DNA from 3 places in the Aminobacter aminovorans genome. Region 1 is predicted to be linked to each of the others. Evidence: predicted binding sites of a transcription regulator. Region 1 holds the regulator's gene; each other region holds the start of a gene.
What was found. The regulator LexA, encoded in region 1, represses DNA repair genes until DNA is damaged. The targets are predictions, from matches to a motif close to TGTTCNNNNTGTGTTCNG.
Positions count from the first base shown of each region.

Region 1 (5,038 bases):
CCGTGAAAGCCGCTTTGGCCTGATCGCAGAGATCAAGAAGGCGAGCCCGTCCAAAGGACTGATCCGTCCCGACTTCGATCCGCCGGCACTCGCCAAGGCCTATGCCGACGGCGGCGCTGCCTGCCTGTCGGTGCTGACCGACACGCCTTCTTTCCAGGGTGCACCGGAGTTCCTGACCACCGCGCGCGACGCCTGCGCCTTGCCGGCATTGCGCAAGGACTTCATGTTCGAGCCCTACCAAGTGCACGAAGCTCGCGCCTGGGGCGCGGATGCGATCCTGATCATCATGGCGAGCCTGAGCGACGACGACGCCAGGCGGCTCGAGGATGAGGCTTTCGAACTCGGCATGGACGTGCTCGTCGAGGTCCACGACGAAGAAGAAACGGAACGTGCGCTGAAGCTCAGGTCGCGGCTGCTCGGCATCAACAACCGCAACCTGCGCACATTCGAGGTCAGCCTCGATACCTCGGAGCGCTTGGCGCCGAAGGTGCCGGCAGATCGGCTGCTGGTCGGCGAAAGCGGCATCTTCACCCATGCCGATTGCCTGCGTCTGCAGAAATCCGGCATCTCCAATTTCCTCGTCGGCGAAAGCCTGATGCGGCAGGCCGACGTGACGTCGGCGACGCGCGCGCTGCTCGATGGCGCAACGCTGGCAAGCGCCTGACATGGCAACCACCCTCACCCATATCGGCGCCACCGGCGAGGCCAACATGGTCGACGTCGGCGACAAGGCCGAGACGACACGCACGGCAATTGCCGAAGGCCATGTGGTGATGCGCCCGGAGACACTGGCGTTGATCCTGTCGGGCAACGCCAAGAAGGGCGACGTTCTCGGCACCGCGCGCATCGCCGGCATCATGGCGGCCAAACGCACGCATGAGCTCGTGCCGCTCTGCCATCCGATCCTTTTGACCAAGGTTTCGGTCGAGATCGAAGCTGACGAGGCCCTGCCCGGCCTGCGGGTGACGGCGCTCGCCCGTGTCACCGGCAAGACCGGCGTCGAGATGGAGGCGCTGACCGCAGCGTCGGTCGCCTGCCTGACCATCTACGACATGGCAAAGGCCGCCGATCGCGGCATGGTGATCTCGGGCATCCGGTTGGTCGAAAAAACCGGCGGCAAGTCCGGCGACTACAAGGCGGCTGAATAGATGGCCCTGCTGCCCGTCGCCGACGCCCTGGCGCGCCTGCTCGACGGTGCTGAGCCGCGCTGCACGGAGACTGTTGCTCTTGCCCAGGCCGCGGGTCGGGTTCTGTCGGCGCCGCTGCATGCCCTGCGCACCCAGCCGCCCTTTGATGCATCCGCAATGGACGGCTACGCGGTGCAGGCCGCCGACATCGCTTCGCTGCCGGCGCGTCTCAAGGTCATCGGCCAGGCACCCGCCGGCAAGCAGTTCACGGGCACCGTCTGTCCAGGCGAATGCGTCCGCATCTTCACCGGAGCACCGGTACCTCGAGGCACTGATACCGTCGTCATTCAGGAGAACGTTCGCGATCTCGGCGATGGCGAGATCGAGGTGGTCGAGCCGACGAGTGCCGGCCGCAATATCCGCGCCAGGGGTCTCGACTTCAAGCAGGACGACCTCATTCTGGATGCCGGACGCGTGCTCGACCCGGCAGCGCTCTCGCTGATCGCGGCTGCCAACCATCCCGGCGTCGAAGTGCTACGGGCACCTCTGGTAGCCATCATCGCCACCGGGGACGAACTGCTGCCGCCGGGCAGCAACCCCGGACCCGATCAGATCATTGCCTCCAACGCCTATGGTGTCGCGGCGATCGTTCAATCGGTCGGCGCGCGCGTGCTCGATCTCGGCATCGCCGCTGACCGCACCGAGGCAATCGCCGCATTGGTGGCGAAGGCGCTCGCAGCGGACGCTGACGTGATCGTCACGCTGGGCGGTGCTTCGGTCGGCGACCATGACCTCGTCCATCGAGTCCTCACCGATCTCGGCATGGCTCTCAACTTCTGGAAAATCGCCATGCGGCCCGGCAAGCCGCTGATGTTCGGCCGGCTTGGCGCCAGCCGCTGCGTCGGCCTGCCGGGAAATCCGGTCGCCAGCCTGATCTGCTCGCAGATCTTCCTGAAGCCCTTGGTGGCGAAGCTCGGTGGACGTTCCTATTCGCACGACATGCGCACGGGCATTCTCGACACGGCAATGGCCGCCAATGATCTGCGCCAGGATTTCGTCCGTGCGGCCGCGCGTGAAACCTCTGAGGGTCTCGTCGTCACGCCTTACCTGGTCCAGGATTCCTCGATGCTGCGCACGCTGGCCGCCGCCAACTGCGCCATCGTGCGGGCGCCCTTCGCACCGGCGATCGATGCCGGCAGCGCCTGCCAGGTGATGATGCTTCGCTGAAGCAAGCGCCTCCAGCCTTCACGAAATATCAACGGTTGCGGAACACAACTGGAACATATAGTGTTTGTTCTGGGTTTGTTTTTCTTCTGATTCCTCGGGGGTGGCGATGCTGACGCGCAAACAACACGAGCTTTTGCTATTCATCCACGAGCGGCTGAAGGAGGCGGGCATTCCGCCGTCGTTCGACGAGATGAAGGAAGCACTCGACCTCGCCTCCAAGTCCGGCATCCATCGCCTGATCACAGCTCTGGAAGAGCGCGGCTTCATCAGGCGCCTGCCCAACCGGGCCCGTGCACTCGAAGTGCTGCGCCTGCCCGATTCCATCGCGCCAGGCCTGAACGCGGCGAGGAAGTTCTCGCCCAGCGTCATCGAGGGCAGCCTTGGACGCAAACCGGATCCTTCACGCAGCATGTCGGCCGGCAATGACGACGATGTTGCATCGGCGGTTGCCATTCCCGTCATGGGACGCATCGCGGCCGGTGTGCCGATCGACGCCATCCAGCACAAGACCCATTCGATTTCAGTGCCGCCTGACATGATCATGGGCGGCGAGCATTACGCGCTTGAGGTCAAGGGCGACTCGATGATCGAGGCCGGCATCTTCGACGGCGACACTGTCGTCATCCGCAGTTCGACCACGGCCAATCCGGGCGAGATCATCGTCGCCCTTGTCGACGATGAGGAAGCGACGCTCAAGCGCTTCCGCCGCAAGGGCGCCTCGATCGCACTCGAGGCCGCCAATCCCGCTTACGAAACCCGCATCTTCGGGCCCGACAGGGTCAAGGTGCAGGGCAAGCTTGTCGGACTGATCCGCCGCTACTGATTTTCGGAGATTGCGGACTGCAAACATCGAAGGGCGGCTTTGACTACCGTCTGTGACTGTTCAGTATGCCGACCGCAATCCGCTACCCGGCCGATCTGCGCTTGGCTATGGTGACGCTGCTGGTGACTGCGTTGGGGCGGGTGTCGGCCTCTCTGGCTGTACCGTAGGTTGCGCCGTCGGCGCTTTCGGAGGTCTCTCGGCACGCTTGTAGGACGCCAGTCCCCGTGCTTCGCGTGAGAACTGGCGCTGGATGTGCCACGGGCGGTAGGGTTCTGGCACGGCGTGGCGAATGTCGATCTTCAGGCTGCTTGCTGTCTGATGCGTGATGAATATCGCGGCACTGCCGAGGCGCGCCAGTTCGCGCTTGGTAAGCACAACAGGCGCGGTCGACGTCGCCCCGGAGCAGATTCCGCCGGCCGTGGCATCGTCGACCACGATGAAATCCGCGCTGTCGCAGGCACGTGCAGCGGCTTCAGCATTCGCCGCATGGATGATCCGCTCGCCCGCCGCTCCTTGGACAGCACAGAGTTCCTCGCCGCAGACGAAGTTTCCTGCGGCCGCGACATTCACTGACGGTTTTTTCGCACTCGGGTCGGATGAATTGTCCGTACCGGCGGCGCGATCCATCGCCGGGCGTGCCGGGCTGACGACAGTTTCGGCCATCAGCGCGCGCTGCCAGTTGTCGACGGTGAATTGGTTCGGCCGGGCGCGATTGACGGCCAGCTTGCCGCCGCCGACCGGCACGCCGACGAGGCGGCCGTCTTCCGAAACGAGGACGTCTGGCGTTTCCGTTTCCACCACCATCAGCAGTCCTAGGGCAGCGAAGGGCAGTGCCGCTATGCGCAGCCAGGTCGTCGCCGTCGACGCAATGACGAGTGCTGCGGTGAACAGCAGCACTGCATGCGGCGAAACAAGGCCAACCGCGTCGACCGGCGAATATGCCGAGAACCACGTGGCGATGCCAATCATTCCTTTCAGGCCGGCCCCCATCGTGTCGAGGAAGAGGCCGTCGAGCCCGAGCGGCATGAAAATCCCTGCCATGACCGCGAAAGGCATCACCAGGACCGACACAAGCGGCGTGACTGCAAGATTGGCGAACAGGCTGAGCGGCGATACGCGTTGAAAATGCCAGGCGCCGAACACGCTGGTCGCCAGCCCGGCAATCACCGAGGTCGCGACGAGGCCGACCGCAACTGCCGCAGACCAGTGCCAGATCTTCGACGGCAGCGACCTTTGGACGACCGGCATCGCTTGTTCTTCCCGCCTTTCAGACCACCAGGCATAGGCACTGACAAGGGCGGCTGTGGCGGCAAACGACATCTGAAAGCTCGGCCCGACGACCTCATGGGGCGAGATCAGGATCACCACGACGGCGGAGATTGCGAGGTTGCGCATGGTGAGTGCTGCGCGATCGAACAGCACTGCCGTCAGCATCACCGCCAGCATGATGAAACTGCGCTGCGCCGCGACCTCGGCGCCGGAAATGAACAGATAGCCTCCGGTCGCAGCCAGGGCAGCACCTGCCGCATATTTCTTGACCGGCCGGCATGAGGTGAAGGCGGGAAAGGCAGCGAAGGACAGCCGCATCAGCAGCATGATGGTTCCCGCGACCATTGCCATGTGCAGGCCCGAGATCGAGATGATGTGATAAAGCCCGGTACGCCGCAGCGCCTCGTTGACGTCGTCGGGAATGCCACCGCGCACACCGACCATCAAGGCGGCCGCGATTTCACCCTCCGGCCCGCCGATGCGTTCGCGAATGCGCTGGGCGATCTTTTCACGCAAATTCTCTACCGAAGCGAAGGCACGTTCGCTGACCGACGGTGGCTGCGTGGTTACGCCGAGTTCCGGCCCCTTCATG
Region 1 is NZ_UFSM01000001.1:3,023,482-3,028,519, reverse strand. Features, by position in the region: gene trpC (indole-3-glycerol phosphate synthase TrpC) at 1-664, shown strand, start outside; gene moaC (cyclic pyranopterin monophosphate synthase MoaC) at 666-1,148, shown strand; gene DY201_RS14915 (molybdopterin molybdotransferase MoeA) at 1,149-2,354, shown strand; gene lexA (transcriptional repressor LexA) at 2,461-3,177, shown strand; gene DY201_RS14905 (ComEC/Rec2 family competence protein) at 3,283-5,038, opposite strand, start outside.

Region 2 (5,038 bases), 2.2 Mb from region 1:
GTGCCATGGAGTGTTCCCGTCTGTCTGTGCTGGAGGACAACAGCAGTTACGCCACCGCCCGACAAGCCCTTGCAAGGGCCAGCATTGCCGGGCAAGAAGACCAGATGTCACATTCTCTGCCCCGCCCGCGCCGTTCGGTGCTGTTCGTTCCCGCCACCAACGAAAAGGCGATCGCCAAGCTTGCGCAGCTCGCCTGCGACACCGTCATCTTCGATCTGGAAGACGCCGTGCTGCCCGAGCACAAACTGGCGGCACGGGACAGGCTGGCAAAATTCTTCGCCGAACGGCCGTCCGGGGCACGTGAATATGTCGTGCGCATCAACGGGCTGAAAACGCAGTGGGGGCCGGACGATCTCGCTGCCGCCGGCGGCTGGGCCGCCGATGGCGTGGTGCTGCCCAAAGTCGAGACGCCGCGCGACCTGCTCGAAGCCAATGACGTGCTCGACGAGGCCGACGCGCCCGACACGCTCAAGCTCTGGGCGATGATCGAGACGCCGCGGGCGCTGGTCAATCTGGCGGCCATCGCCGAGCTCGGCCGCGATCCCTCGGCACGGCTGTCGTGCCTGATCGCCGGGCTCAACGACCTTGCCAAGGACACCGGCGTCAAGCTCACGCCCGACCGCCGCTATCTCCAGTCCTGGCTGATGCAGATGGTGCTCGCCGCCCGCGCCGGCGGTGTCGACATGCTCGACAGCGTCTCCAACGATTTCCGCGATCTCGAGGCCTTTGCCGTCGAGTGTGGCGAGGCGGCCGCCATGGGCTTTTCGGGCAAGACAGTCATCCATCCGGCCCAGATCGGCCCGGCCAATGCGGCGTTCTCGCCCTCAGTCGAGGCACTTGCCGAGGCGCGGGCCGTCGTCGACGCCTTCGCGCTTCCTGAGAACACGTCCTCAGGTGTAATCTCGCTCGGCGGCAAGATGGTCGAGCGGCTGCACCTTGCAGAGGCCGAGCGGCTTCTGGCGCGGGCAGCGCAGCTCGAAAGCCTCAAGCACTGAAAGGGACACCGCCATGAAACTCTACCGCTTCCTGACCGGCCCCGACGACGCAACCTTCTGCCACAAGGTTACGGCTGCAGTGAACAAGGGTTGGCACCTGTTCGGCTCGCCGACCTATTCGTTCGACGCCGAAACCAGGACTATGCGCTGCGGCCAGGCGGTGGTGAAGGATGTCGAGGGCCACGACTACGAGGCCGGCGTCACCAAGCTCAGCGACTACTGATGTCGGGGAGCTGCCGCTATTCGGCGGCTTCCTCCAGCCTTTCCATGTCCTCGTCGGACAGGCCGAAATGGTGGCCGATCTCATGGATCAGCACATGGGTGACGATGTCGCCCAGCGTCTCCTCGTTCTCGGCCCAGTAGTCGAGAATGGCGCGGCGGTAGAGCGTGACCCGGTTGGGACCTTCGCCGGTCTGCGGGTTCCAGCGCTCGGCGATGCCGCGTCCCTCGAACAGGCCGAGCAGGTCGAACGGCGTTTCAAGCGACAGGTCGTCCATGATCTCGTCGGTCGGGAATTCGGCCAGCAGGATGACGACCTCGCCGGTCAGCTGGCGAAACTCCTCCGGCAGATGCGCATAGGCTTCGAGCGCCAGGAGCTCCATTTCCTCGATCGAGGGCGAAAGCTGGTCGTGCCAGGCGCGGGTCTTGTAAATGCGGGCCATTCTTTGTCCTTTTGGGGGCATATAACCCTTTGCCGCCACGCTTACGAGGCCTTTGCCGCTCGGGCGCCAAATTAGCGGCAACAGGAGCAGGGCAGGAGAGGAATAAATTCTCCTTGAATCGACTTGACTCTCCCTAGCGCCTCTGGAATCTATAAGAACATAACAGGAACAACCGGGGAAGCAGATCGACATGGCGACCAGCGCCGTGGCGCGGGATGTCGTTTTTGCCTTGCGCCAGAAGATAGCGAAGATCGAGGGAACGCTGGCCCAAAGGCTGGTCGCGCCTGCCGACGGCCAACCGGTCGCCGGGCTCCTGGTCCGCCGCAACGGCCATGCCTCGGCGCGCGACTTCTTCCTGCCGACAGGTGTCGAACGCCTCGACGAGGTGCTCGGCGGCGGCCTGCCGAAGGCGGCGCTGACCGAGATCCATGGCACCGAAACCCGAAATGCCGGTGCGGCCGCTGGGCTCGCGCTCTGCCTCGTCAGCGTCATGCTGAAGGAGCGGTCGCGGCCCAGGGACCTGGTGTTGTGGGTGGGTAGCACAGAGATGTTCCGGGAGGCGGGGCTTCCTTATGCGCCGGGTCTCGCCAGCTTCTTCGGCCTATCAGCCGAAAGCCTGCTGCTTGCCGAGGCGCCGAAAGCCGCCGATGTGCTGTGGATTGCCGAAGAGGCTGCCCGCATCGAGGAGATCGCAGCCGTCGTCGTCGAACTGCGCGGCAATCCGCGCAGCGTCGACCTCACGGCGACGCGCCGCCTGCACCGGCGGGCGCAGGACAGCGGCCGGCCGGTCTTCCTGTTGCGCCAGTCGGCCGCGCCGGAGCCAACGGCAGCACCCGTGCGGCTGGTCGTCTCGCCCGCGCCGGCCACCCTGCGGCAGACGCTTCTCGGGCCGCTGGTCGGTTCGATCGCAGCACCGGCTTTTGCTGTCGAGATCGGGAAGAGCCGTACCGCTCTTCCCGGCAGCTTCATTCTGGAATGGAACCCCGATGCACGCACCCTCGCAGAACGAAACCCAGAGAATCGTGTCGCTGTGGTTTCCCCATCTCGCGGCCGAACGCATCCTCCGACGCAGGTTGGGGCGGTCCTGGCGTTCAAGCCCGCAGCCGCTGAAGCCGCTGGTAACCAGCCATCGGGAGAGCAACACCCAGCGCATCGCCGGCCTCGACGCACGGGCTGAGGCGCTCCGGCTGAAGCCGGGCATGGGCATCGCCGAGGCGCGCGCCATGCATCCAAACATCGACGTCGTCGAGGCCGACCCCGAGGCCGACCGCAGGCTGCTCGAAGGGTTGGCCGATTGGTGTGACCGCTACACGCCGCTTGTCGCGATCGACGGCGAAAACGGGCTGTTCCTCGACATCACCGGGTGCGCCCATCTCTTCGGTGGCGAAAAGGCGCTGCTCGCCGACCTCATGGCGCGGTTTTTCCATCAGGGTTTCGACGTGCGCGCCGGTCTTGCCTCGACGCCCGGTGCTGCATGGGCTGCGGCCCGTTTTGCCGCCGGCCAGATCCTGGCTCCGGGCAACGAGCGCAATTTTCTCGCCCGCTTGCCGCTGTCGGCGCTCAGGATCGATGCCAGGACCAAGGCGAGCCTCGAAAGCGTCGGACTGCGCAGCGTCGGTGCGATCATGGACGGGCCGCGCGCTCCGCTCGTCCGCCGCTTCGGCACTGAGCTCATCGAGCGGCTGGACCAGGCGCTGGGCCGGCTCGAGGAGGCGATCTCGCCGCGCCTGCCGGTCGCCCCGCTTTCGGTCGAACGGCATCTCGCCGACCCGCTGTCGCTGATCGACGACATCGAGCGGCTGATCGGCCTGCTCGCCGCCACCCTCAAGGTCGATCTCGAACGCAGGGAGGAGGGTGCGCGGGCGCTCGAACTCCTGCTGTTTCGGGTCGATGGCATGGTCAGCCGCATAACTGTCGGTGCCTCGCGCCCCATCCGTGAGCCGACACTGGTGCGCAGGCTGTTTCATGAGCGGTTGGCGATGCTCGGCGAGAGCCTCGATGCCGGCTATGGCTTCGACCTGGTGCGTCTCTCCGCCCTGTCGACGGCCCGCTTCGACGCGCGCCAGGCCGACCTTGCCGGCGAGGTCGAAGATGGCGGCGAGGAACTGGCGATCTTTGCCGATCGCATCGGTGCCCGCCTTGGCGACGCCGCGGTACTCGAAGCCGTCCCCGTCGAGAGCCATTTGCCCGAACGTGCTTCGCCTGCCCGGCCCTATGCCCAGGAGGAGGCCCGCAAAAGCCTGGTAGCGTGTCCGGCCAAGCCGGTGCAGCAAGCCGGCCGGCGCCCTCGACAGGTCGACCGCCCCATCCGCCTGTTCCGACAGCCCGAACCCATTGACGTTCCGGCGACCGAGGTTCCCGATGGTCCGCCGCTCAATTTCCGCTGGCGCCGGGCGTTGCATCGCGTGGCCCGCGCGGAAGGGCCCGAACGCATCGCACCCGAATGGTGGCGCGAGGAGTCGGACGCGCCGACGCGCGACTACTACCGTATCGAGGACGCCGAAGGCCGCCGCTACTGGCTCTACAGGCAGGGCCTCTACAATGCGCAAGCGGTGCCGCGCTGGTTCCTGCACGGGGTCTTCGCATGAACATGGTCGTTGCTGCCAACTATGCCGAATTCGGCATCCAGTCGAATTTCTCGTTCCTGCGGGGGGCTTCCGCGCCGGAAGAGCTGGTGATCGCGGCGAAGTTTCTGGGGCTTTCGGCCATCGGCCTTGCCGACTGCAACACGGTGGCGGGTGTCGTCCGCGCATGGAAGATGGCTCAGACGGAGGAGATGGCCTACCACCCGGGATGTCGGCTGGTTTTCGCCGACGGCACGCCCGACATGCTTGCCTACCCCAGGGATCGCAAGGGTTGGGGGCATCTGTGCCGCATGCTTACCCAGGCCAATATACGGGATGAGAGCGAAAAGGGCGCACCGCTTCTCTACCGGAAGGATCTTTTGGAGTGGGGCGACCTGCTGTCGCTCGCCATCCTGCCCGACGTGACGGCTGCCACGGAAGATGACGTCACGCTTCTGCGCAGTCTCAAGGAGCGGTTCGGCACCTCCTTGTGGCTGGCGGTCGCGCCGAATTTTGACGGCAACGACCGCTTCAGGATCGAGCAGGCCGTGACCATGGCCGCGATGGCAGGCGTGCCGCTGATGGCGACCAATGATGCGCTCTACCATGCCCCGAGCCAGCGCGCGCTTCAGGACGTGCTGACTGCGATCCGCCTCAGTGTGCCTGTTGCCGAGGCTGGCTTCGAGCTCAAGGCGAACGCCGAACGCCACCTCAAGGCGCCGGTCGATATGGCGAGGCTTTTTCGCAACCACCCGGAGGCCCTGGCCGAGACGCTGCGCTTTGCCGAAAGCCTGCATTTCTCGCTGAAGGAGCTCCA
Region 2 is NZ_UFSM01000001.1:846,759-851,796, forward strand. Features, by position in the region: gene DY201_RS04065 (NAD(P)/FAD-dependent oxidoreductase) at 1-7, opposite strand, end outside; gene DY201_RS04070 (HpcH/HpaI aldolase/citrate lyase family protein) at 105-995, shown strand; gene DY201_RS04075 (DUF1737 domain-containing protein) at 1,009-1,218, shown strand; gene DY201_RS04080 (metallopeptidase family protein) at 1,235-1,657, opposite strand; gene DY201_RS04085 (ImuA family protein) at 1,848-2,834, shown strand; gene DY201_RS04090 (Y-family DNA polymerase) at 2,731-4,245, shown strand; gene DY201_RS04095 (error-prone DNA polymerase) at 4,242-5,038, shown strand, end outside.
Region 2: DY201_RS04085 (ImuA family protein) is a predicted target of LexA. The motif match lies at 1,811-1,828, and genes of this name have one in related genera.

Region 3 (5,038 bases), 1.5 Mb from region 1:
AGATCGTCATCCCCGTCATCAGGCTGCAAGGTACGATCATGTCGGGCGGCAGCCAGTTGCGGCCGACACTTTCGCTGGCATCGACTGCGGGGCTGATCGAAAAGGCCTTCTCGATTTCGAGCGCGCCCGCCGTCGCCATCTCGATCAATTCGCCCGGCGGCTCGCCGGTGCAGTCGCGCCTGATCTTCAAGCGCATCCGCGACCTTGCCGCCGAGAAGAACAAGAAAGTGCTGGTCTTCGTCGAGGACGTCGCGGCATCAGGCGGCTATATGATCGCCATTGCCGGCGACGAAATCTTCGCAGACCCATCCTCCATCGTCGGTTCGATCGGCGTGGTATCGGCCTCCTTCGGCTTCACCGACCTGATCAAGAAGATCGGCGTCGAGCGTCGCGTCTATACCGCAGGCGCCAACAAGGCGACGCTCGATCCGTTCCAGCCGGAGAAGGCCGAAGACGTCGAGCGACTGAAGAAGCTTCAGCTCGAAGTGCACGACACCTTCATCGACATGGTCAAGGAGCGCCGCCACGGCAAGCTGAAGGACGACCCCGACCTGTTCACCGGTCTGTTCTGGTCTGGCAAGAAGGGCCTCGAACTCGGTCTCGTCGATGCGCTCGGCGACATGCGCACGGTGCTCAAGGACCGCTATGGCGCCAAGGCCGAGCTCAAGCTCATCACGGCACCGCGCGGCCTGTTCGGCCGCAGGCTCGGCCTCGGCTCGTCCGCCCTGGGCTTCACGCCCGAAGCTGCCGGCGCCGTCGCCACCGGCCTGGTGGATGCGGCGGAAGAACGCGCTTTGTGGAGCCGGTTCGGCCTTTGAAAAAGCCGAAACGGCGGATTATCATCCGGGTGTTGCCCCGGCTGGCCGGAAACGGCACCGAAGGGAGGAGAATGAAATGCCGCAGCTCATCTTTTTCGCGCTTGTCGGCGTGGTTGGCTATATCGGCTACCGCTCCTTCATCAAGGAGGCCGAACGGGTGACTGCCAAGGTACGGCGCAACGAAAAGCAGCGCCAGACGGGCGCCAACGGCACGCTGGTCAAGGATCCTGAAACCGGCGAGTACCGGCTCGAGAAAGACTGACACCCAGCCCGTGACCTTCAACAGCGTCCCGCTCGCCGAACTCGCCCCGGCCAAGATCAATCTGGCGCTGCATGTCACCGGCCGGCGCCATGACGGCTATCATCTGCTCGAAAGCCTCGTCGTCTTCGCCGAACTCGGTGACCGCATTACGGTCGCAGCGGCGGCCGAGGAAAGCTTCGTCGTTGACGGCCCCTTCGCCACCGACGTGCCGGTCGACGGCGGCAATCTGGTACTCAAGGCCCGCGACGCGCTGCGTACTGCCTTTCCTCAACACACGACACAGCCGGTCGCCATAGCGCTGGAAAAAAACCTGCCGGTCGCCTCGGGCATCGGCGGCGGTTCGAGCGATGCGGCCGCCGCTTTGCGCGCACTGAGTCGCCTCTGGCGCCTGCCGGCCGATGCCTCCGAACTGGCCCGCCTCGCTTTGCCGCTCGGCGCCGACCTGCCGATGTGCCTGGCCGGGCATCCGCTGATCGCCCGCGGCATCGGCGAGCAACTCGACCCGGTCCGGCATTTTCCCTGCCTGCCGATGGTGCTGGTCAATCCTGGCATCGCAGTGGCGACACCGAGCGTTTTCCAGGCGCTGAAGCGGCGCGAAAATCCGCCGCTTGCCCCCCTCGACAGCGCCGACACCGTGCTCGACTGGCTGACCATTAGCCGCAACGACCTTGAACCTCCGGCGATCTCGGTCGAGCCCTCTATTGCCGAGGTGCTGGCGGCACTTCGCAGCTCCGGCGCCTCTTTCGCCCGCATGTCGGGATCGGGTGCCACCTGCTTCGGCATTTTTGACGGCAACGCTGCCGCCGCGCGCGCGGCAGCGGCAATCTCGGCAGAGCATCCCGGCTGGTTCAGTGCCGCCACAACGACCCGGACCTAGGAGCCCAAGACAAATGGCAAGTGAGCCCCGGACAAGTGATCCCCGCCCCTTCGTCCCCGTCCGCATCGCCGTGCTGACCGTCTCCGACACCCGCACCCTGGCCGAGGACAGATCTGGCCAGACGCTTGCCGACCGCATCACTGAAGCGGGCCACGTGCTCAAGGCACGTCACATCGTCACCGACGACAAGGACAAGATCCGCGACCAGGTCACCGCCTGGACGCTCGATGCCGAGATCGACGTGATCATCACCACTGGAGGGACCGGCTTCACCGGCCGTGACGTCACCCCCGACGCGCTGGAGCCGATCTTCGAAAAGCGCATGGACGGCTTCTCTGAAGTGTTCCACCGCATTTCCTATGACAAGATCGGGACGTCGACGATCCAGTCTCGCGCTACCGGCGGCGTGCTCAACGCCACCTTCGTGTTCGTGCTGCCGGGATCGCCAGGCGCTTGCCGCGACGCCTGGGACGGCATCCTCAAGGCGCAGCTCGACTACCGCCACATGCCGTGCAATTTCGTGGAGATCATGCCGCGGCTCGACGAGCACCTCAGGCGCGGCGGCGCCAGGTCCAGCTGAGGCTGCTGCGTCTTAGGCAATTCCGTACGGAAAAACCGCGGCGCACTTTTCCTGGAATTGCCCTAGCGCTGCGCGACGACGATTTCCGCGTCGAGCGTCTTCATGGCTAGCCCGCGCGCGATGCCTTCGGCGTCCGCGCCATTGCGGCCCAGAACAGCTGCCTGCTTCCTGGTGATCACCAGACCCTGCTCCAGAGCGCGTGGCCGCGATGTGACCCGTTCCCAGAATGGCCGGTTGCTCGCCCGCGACCGGGTGAAACGCGCCGCAATCGCCAGTCGGCTGATGTGGCGCACCGCGTCTTCGGTCCAGCCCTCGGCCAGACGAGCACCCGGCTCGAGCAGCAGCAGCCAATCGCTCCTGGCCTGCGCGATGCCCGCCTGGATACCGCCCTTGGCGAGATAGGCGCAGCCGGCATGCTCGGCGACATAGTGGGTCTGGTCGGTAGAACCGAGGTCGCAGACGATCACTTCGCGCACGACACCCTCGACAGCGCCGCCGACCAGCGAGGCCAGCGTGCGCGCCAACCCCTCCTCGTCGTCCCTGGTCTCGATCAGAACGCTCAGCATATCTAGCCGCATATCGGAAAGCCGGCCGAAGCGCCAGCCTCGCCGCCCCAGCAACAAAGTTCTTGCTTTGTTCTGCTTTCCAAAATAGGAATAGTTTCATGCCGAACGAATCGACGGACGGCCTTTTTCCCTTCGGGAGATAGCGAAATGGAACCCATCGCACGGGCCGATATTGCCGCTTTCAAGGGTGGCGGGGCGGGAATGGCCAATGCCATGATCGAGGAAAGCGGCCTGCGCATCAACCATGAGCGCAGGCGCGGCCGCGGTGCCGGCGTCAACCCGTCAGGGCGTTACGAACCGGTCAGCCGCCATGTCTTCGACGACGGCTGGAGCACCATCGAGGAGCTGCCGCCGTTCAAGACCGAGGTTCAGGTCGAAAAGCCGCGCACCATCATCACCCGCAACGAATCGCCCGACATCTCCTTCGACCGTTCGATCAATCCCTATCGCGGCTGCGAGCATGGCTGCGTCTATTGTTTCGCCCGTCCCACCCACAGCTATATGGGCTTGTCGGCTGGGCTCGATTTCGAATCCAAGCTGTTCGCCAAGCCTGACGCGGCACGGCTGCTCGACCGAGAACTGTCCAAGGACGGCTACCAACCGCGCACGATCGCCATCGGCACCAACACAGACCCCTACCAGCCGATCGAGAAGCATTGGCGCATCATGCGCGAGGTGCTCGAGGTGCTGGAAGCACGCAATCACCCTGTCGGCATCGTCACCAAGTCGGCCATGGTTACGCGCGACATAGACATCCTCAGCCGCATGGCCGCGAAGGGCCTTGCCAAGGTGGCGCTGTCGGTGACGACCCTCGACCGCATGCTGGCGCGGACCATGGAGCCGCGGGCAGCAACGCCTACCAAGCGCCTCGAGGCTATCAGGCAGCTCTCAGATGCCGGCATCCCGGTCTCGGTGATGGTGGCACCGATCATCCCCGGGCTCACCGACCAGGAGATCGAGCGCATCCTCGACTCGGCCAAGGCCGCCGGTGCCACCAGCGCCGGCTATGTCATCCTGCGTCTGCCGCTCGAAGTCAGCCCGATCTTCAAGGACTGGCTGCTCCGCCACTATCCCGACAGCTATCGCCACGTGCTGTCACTGATCCGCTCGATGCGCGACGGCAAGGACTATGATTCGGAGTGGGGCAAGCGCATGAAGGGCAAGGGTCCCTATGCCTGGCAGATCGGCCGACGCTTCGAGATCGCGGCCCAGCGCCTCGGCCTCAACTCGGTGCGCACGCCGCTGAGGACCGACCTTTTCGAGGCCGGCCCCAAGGACCAGTTGCAGCTGACGCTGCTTTGAACATTTGGGCGGGCATCGTCGTCCGCCCGTGCAAGAGATTCCGTCCGGCCGTTCCCCGTGGCCAGTTGACGGTGCCTTCCCGGACCGCCGCCCTAATCGGCCGGGAAGGACTTGCGGAGGATCGGGGCCGATGCGAGCATCGCCGCACTATGGCTCGCCCGCGCTCCGATTCTCCGCCCCTCTTCGAATTCATCGACAAGCCCGACTTCGCCTTCGAAACGAAAGCGATATTGGGCGGCCTGTGGCCATGCGCCGGCCTTGACGAAGCCGGACGCGGACCGCTCGCCGGGCCGGTTGTCGCAGCCGCCGTCGTTCTCGACCCCGGCAATATCCCTTCGGGGCTGGATGATTCCAAGCGCCTCACGGCTGCCCAGCGCGACGCGCTGTTCGACGACGTGCTGCGCAAGGCGCTGGGCGTCGCCGTGGCCTCCGTCTCGGCCGACAGCATCGACCGCAGCGACATCCGCAAGGCGAGCCTCGAGGCGATGCGTCGCGCACTGGCGGGCCTGCCTATGGCCGCCAAATCGGCCCTTGCCGACGGCCGTGACGTGCCGCCCGGTCTGAGCTGCACCTGCCGTGCTTTGGTCAAGGGCGACCAGCGCTCGCAATCCATCGCCGCAGCTTCGATCGTTG
Region 3 is NZ_UFSM01000001.1:4,555,408-4,560,445, forward strand. Features, by position in the region: gene DY201_RS22445 (S49 family peptidase) at 1-818, shown strand, start outside; gene DY201_RS22450 (hypothetical protein) at 895-1,080, shown strand; gene DY201_RS22455 (4-(cytidine 5'-diphospho)-2-C-methyl-D-erythritol kinase) at 1,091-1,957, shown strand; gene moaB (molybdenum cofactor biosynthesis protein B) at 1,971-2,537, shown strand; gene DY201_RS22465 (glycosyltransferase) at 2,600-3,103, opposite strand; gene DY201_RS22470 (PA0069 family radical SAM protein) at 3,251-4,405, shown strand; gene DY201_RS22475 (ribonuclease HII) at 4,555-5,038, shown strand, end outside.
Region 3: DY201_RS22470 (PA0069 family radical SAM protein) is a predicted target of LexA. The motif match lies at 3,161-3,178, and genes of this name have one in related genera.